2 regions of the Sulfuriferula sp. AH1 genome follow, and region 1 is predicted to be linked to the other one. Evidence: predicted binding sites of a transcription regulator. Region 1 holds the regulator's gene; the other holds the start of a gene.

Region 1 (2,468 bases):
GCCCTGCTCAATGGCGAACCGGATTTCGATTTTTTGGCATCCCTGGCCTGCTCACCGGCAAATCCGAAAGCGCTGCCCAGGGCATCGGACAACACCCGGTATTTGCCCTCATTGACGGCTGATATCGCATACATCACCACGAAAAATGCGAATAGCAAGGTGATGAAATCAGCATACGACACCAGCCAGCGGTCGAGATTGTCGTGTTCTTCATGTAATTGCTTGCGCGCCATGATATCTCGAGGGGTTATCTTAAATAAGCCGCAAGACGTTCTTCGATGACGCGCGGATTTTCCCCGGTGGCGATTGCCAGCAATGCCTCCGTAATCATTTCCTGCTGGCTGATCGCCTGAGTGACAATCGATTTGAGACGATTGGAGACCGGTAAAAAGATCAGGTTGGCAAAACCAACGCCGTAGATAGTCGCGACAAAAGCAACTGCGATACCGCCGCCCAGCTTGGTCGGATCGGACAGATTTTCCATCACATGAATCAGGCCCAGCACGGCTCCGAGAATGCCGATGGTCGGCGAATAGCCGCCGGCTGCTTCCCAGATTTTGACTGCCTGGCGCTGTTCGACTTCAAAAGCATAGGTCTCCGCTTCCAGTATCTCTCTTAGCTTGATCGGATCAATGCCATCAATGATGAGCCGCAACCCCTTGACGGTAAAAGGATCGCGATTGGATCGCATGTACGTTTCCAGGCTCAGGAAACCTTCGCGGCGCGCGGCATGACTCCACAAATTGATGTCCCTGGCCAACGCTTGCCGATTATCCTGCGGTGGTTTGAATACCCAGCGTAACATCCTGATACCGCGAATAAAAACCGGCAGTCTGGTCTGCAACAGCACCGCGCCTAATGTACCGATGAACACGATCGTGAAGGCTGCCGGCTGCAACAGCGAACCGATACGCCCGCCATCGAGCATATGTGCGCTCAATACGCCGGCTAATGCCAGCGCAACGCCAATTAAGCTGCCCCAGTCCACAATTGTCCTCTCAGGCTCGCGCGGATGCGGGCAACGGCTTGGCTATGTAATTGACATACACGGGATTCGGAAACGCCCATCACCGCGCCGATTTCCTTGAGGTTCAATTCCTGCTCATAATACAAACCCATCAGTATCTTCTCACGCTCGGGCAGACTGTCGATCGCATCTATCAGCGCATCCTTGAAATCGTCCTGCAGCAAGCCCACAAGCGGATCACCGGACAGGTCGGAACAAAAGCGGTCGAGAAAACTGTCATGATCTTCATCGTCATGATAATCCTCGTAGTAGACCAGCTGGTGGCCGCTGCCTTCGGTCAGCATGCCCTGATATTCCGCCAGTGACATTTTCATGGATTTGGCAACTTCCAGTTCTGTAGGCATACGCCCTAGTTTCTGTTGCAATGCCGACATCGCAACTTCGATCTTGCGCATGCTCTGCCGCAAGCTGCGCGGCAGCCAGTCGGTGCTGCGCAACTCGTCCAGCATCGCGCCGCGCACGCGCTGCACGGCATAAGTTTCAAACTGTGCGCCGTGAGATTCTTCATAGCGATTGACTGCATCAAGCAATCCCATCATGCCGGCCTGAATCAAATCGTCCACTTCGACGCTGGGCGGCAGTTTCGCTTTGAGCTGGTATGCCAGGCGTTTTACCAGTGGTGCATGTTCCGTGAGCAGTTGATTTTTATCTGTTTTTCCGTTAACGGTGTACATATTTCAAGATTAGCCCAATTGTCCTGCAATTCGTCTGAATGCCACTGAGGCCAAGGCCATCGGAAATGCGTCTATCACCGAACGCCCCAATCGCGCTGCGCGACTCAAATGATCATCAGCGGGAATCGACCCCATAAAATGTAGCGGCACTGCCAAATAACGACTTGCCGTTTGTGCAAGATTAGCATAAACCAGCTGTGCCTGGGCTTCATCTGCATGCGTAACCAGCACTCCGAATGAACGCCGCCCCAGATTTGCCTGCAGGCGCTTGATCAGACTGTAACCGGCCTTGATGGATTCCGCGCTCGTGGTGATGTGCACGACAATCTCCCCTTCCGCCATTGCGGTGACGGGCAGCCGGTCTTCGGCATCCAGTTCGGCATCAACCACCATGGTGCCGTATTGTTGCGCCAGTACATTGAAGATATTGGACAAACGGTGATTGTCGGCGGCGTTGTCATGAATAGAAGCAACCTGTCGGCCTATCATCGCGGCAAAGCTGAAGCCTTGTGGCGCGGACTGAATGACTTCATTCAACGCGCATTGCTGTCTCGCCACTTCCAGCAAGCCATTCCTGCGCATACGCCCCAGATGCATGCCAACCCCATCGGTGCGGCGAGCGTCTACCAGCAAGGCATCGCTACCCAGATGTGCGAGCGAGGCGGTCAAATTGGTTAACATGGCATTTTTTTCCGCGGTACCCAGTACGGACAATAATGTCACTATGCGCGGTCTGGGTCCGGCCAGCATGCGCCGCAGCCCTTCCG
Region 2 (2,468 bases), 280 kb from region 1:
GCCTTGCCTGATCAGGTCCCGGAGGAAATCAAGGAAGAGCGTCGTGCCCGCTTAATGGAGCGGCAAGCGGATATCAGCGCGGATCGTCTTGCGGCGCGTATCGGCCAGACGCTCACGGTGCTGATTGACGAAATTAGCGAAGAAGGCGCCATAGGCCGCAGCTATGCCGATGCGCCGGAAATAGACGGTGTTGTCATTATCGAAGAGGCTGCCGGTCTGGTACCCGGCGAATTCGCTACCGTTAAAATTATCGATAGCGGCGAACATGATTTATGGGGTGAGGCTGTCTGATTTCGGCACGAATATGCTGAAAATCGCGGGAGGCAAATGCTATCCTGCGACGATACTGCGGGATTTGGTTACGCTACTGGTTTTGCCGTCAGGGCCGTAGAAGTTCCCGGTCTTCGTTGACCCGCGTAGTACATTAAGCGTATTCTGATTGCGGCTTAAATGGGTATTGATCAGCAATCCATTGGTATGGTTGAGTTCTTTGGCCGCTTTTACCTGGCCTAGCAGAGCTTGCCAGGCGTCATTGACGGCGTGCGCGGAATTCTGCTGTATCCAGGTTTGCATGCCGGTTTCATCCGGTTGATGTCCAGCCATGGCTAGAATTAAATGGCGCTTGTTCGATAGTTCTGCCAACTTGGCGACGTGCTGAGCCTTTTGCTCTACTATTTGTTTGATTTCTTCAATATTGGCATCGATCAGCAGAGCTTGTTCGTCCTGAATCAGTTTCACCAGATTATGAATGGCCTGATTCTCTTCATCCAGATTCTCCAGTAATCTTGTGCCAAAAGTGCTCATGGTCGACTATTTCCTGCCTTGTAATAAATCCTTGACTGACGAAATCAGTTCGTTGGCGATCTTTTCAGAGTTGACCTGGAACTGCCCGTCGGCGATAGCCAGCTTGATCGCGTCCACTTTTTTCGCATCAAATGCGCTGCTGCCCGATATTTGCGTTTGCAACGCCTGAAGCTGGGAAGACAAAGGCGACAAGGTAACGGTTGCACCGCTGCTGCTTGGTTGTGCCCCGGCAGCTTTGTCAGTCGTTTTTGCCTTGCCAGCGGTGGTCGACCCTACGGTTACGCCCGCGATGTTTTTAACAGAGTCATTGACTTTCATGATGTTTATCTCTTTAGTGAGCGCTCGGGTAATCCGAGCTACAACTGAATTGTCGGCAATATCTTTGCAAACTTTAACATAATCTGCAAAAAAAATTATCAACTTCAGTAACCCACTTCAACTATACCATCTGCCTGGGCGATACCGCTGATAACTTGGCCATTGGCAATCCTGATCTGTACTGATTGTCCTGCATTGGCAGAAGTAAGGGCGCGTCCTTCGGCAGAGACTTCAAAGCCGTTGCCGCCGGATATCAGCCTGACGCTTTGGCCTTGCTGAATGGCTAATTGCACGCGCAATGCATCCATACGTAACGGTGTGCCAGCCGGGATGGACATGGCAACCGTTTTTCCAATGGCCTGATTTGCGTCGGTAATGATGCCGTTTGGCAATTTGGTCAGGTCGCCGGAAGCAAAACTCAGCTGATTGGCGCTCACCAGTTGTCCTTGCGCCAGCGGCGCTGCACTCATGACGTATTGTCCGATTACCCGAATGTCCGCCTGCACATAGATAGTCCAGTTGGCCGGTGCGTTGCAACGTACGCCTACCGTGGTTTTGCCCCAGATACGGCTGCCGGTGGGGATGAACGGTTCCAGCGCGTCGCAGTCAGCCAGATTTAGACGGCTATCAAGATTGCCAACGCTGATTTTTACCTGGCCCGGCAATCCGGTAGTCTGCGTCCGCAGGAATTGTTCGACGCTATGCAGAATTCGAGCCGGATCCTGACGCGGCGCAGATGTTTGAGCAAAACCAAGCATTGGCAGCAAGCATAAGATGGTAAGCAGTGTTTTCATGAGGCAACCGTATCCGATATTCTGATTGCATATTAAATCACCCGGTTTTTCTTAAAGCTAAGAATAAGCCGGGGATTGTTCTCTTATTCGACAGTTTGATATTGAGTAAGGCGATTAAGATAGGAACTGTATCGTAGTGTTATTACGTTGATGGAGGCTGCAATGATAGGACAGTTTGACAATAATATGCAGTTTCATGAAGCCGCGTTACGGTTGCGTGAACAGCGCCAGCAGTTATTGGCTTCCAATATTGCGAATGCCGATACACCTAATTACAAAGCGCGCGATTTCGATTTTAATCAGGCATTGCAGGGCGTGCTGTCGCGAAATGCCAATTCGCCCACTGAGTTGTCCAAAACTGCAGCCGCGCATCTGCCTGGTGTTAATGAGGCTGATTTTGGTGGCGCGTCCTTGCAGTATCGTACTGTGAAGCAGGGCAGTGTGGACGGGAATACCGTGGATATGGACACCGAGCGCAATCAATTTACTGACAACGCGCTGCGTTATGAGGCCAGTCTGACGATGGTCACTGATCGAATCAAAGCCATGCTG

What was found. The regulator FliA, encoded in region 1, starts transcription of late flagellar genes. The targets are predictions, from matches to a motif close to CTAAAGTTNNCNNAAANNNTGCCGATANNA.
Region 2: the regulator FliA is predicted to act here: its motif matches at 1,170-1,199, upstream of flgM (flagellar biosynthesis anti-sigma factor FlgM).

What each region holds. Positions count from the first base shown of each region.
Region 1 is NZ_CP021138.1:1,367,291-1,369,758, reverse strand. Features, by position in the region: gene motD (flagellar motor protein MotD) at 1-233, opposite strand, end outside; gene CAP31_RS06970 (flagellar motor protein) at 248-988, opposite strand; gene CAP31_RS06965 (RNA polymerase sigma factor FliA) at 970-1,701, opposite strand; gene CAP31_RS06960 (antiactivator of flagellar biosynthesis FleN protein) at 1,711-2,468, opposite strand, start outside.
Region 2 is NZ_CP021138.1:1,647,252-1,649,719, reverse strand. Features, by position in the region: gene rimO (30S ribosomal protein S12 methylthiotransferase RimO) at 1-291, shown strand, start outside; gene CAP31_RS08410 (flagella synthesis protein FlgN) at 331-804, opposite strand; gene flgM (flagellar biosynthesis anti-sigma factor FlgM) at 811-1,122, opposite strand; gene flgA (flagellar basal body P-ring formation chaperone FlgA) at 1,227-1,916, opposite strand; gene flgB (flagellar basal body rod protein FlgB) at 2,079-2,468, shown strand, end outside.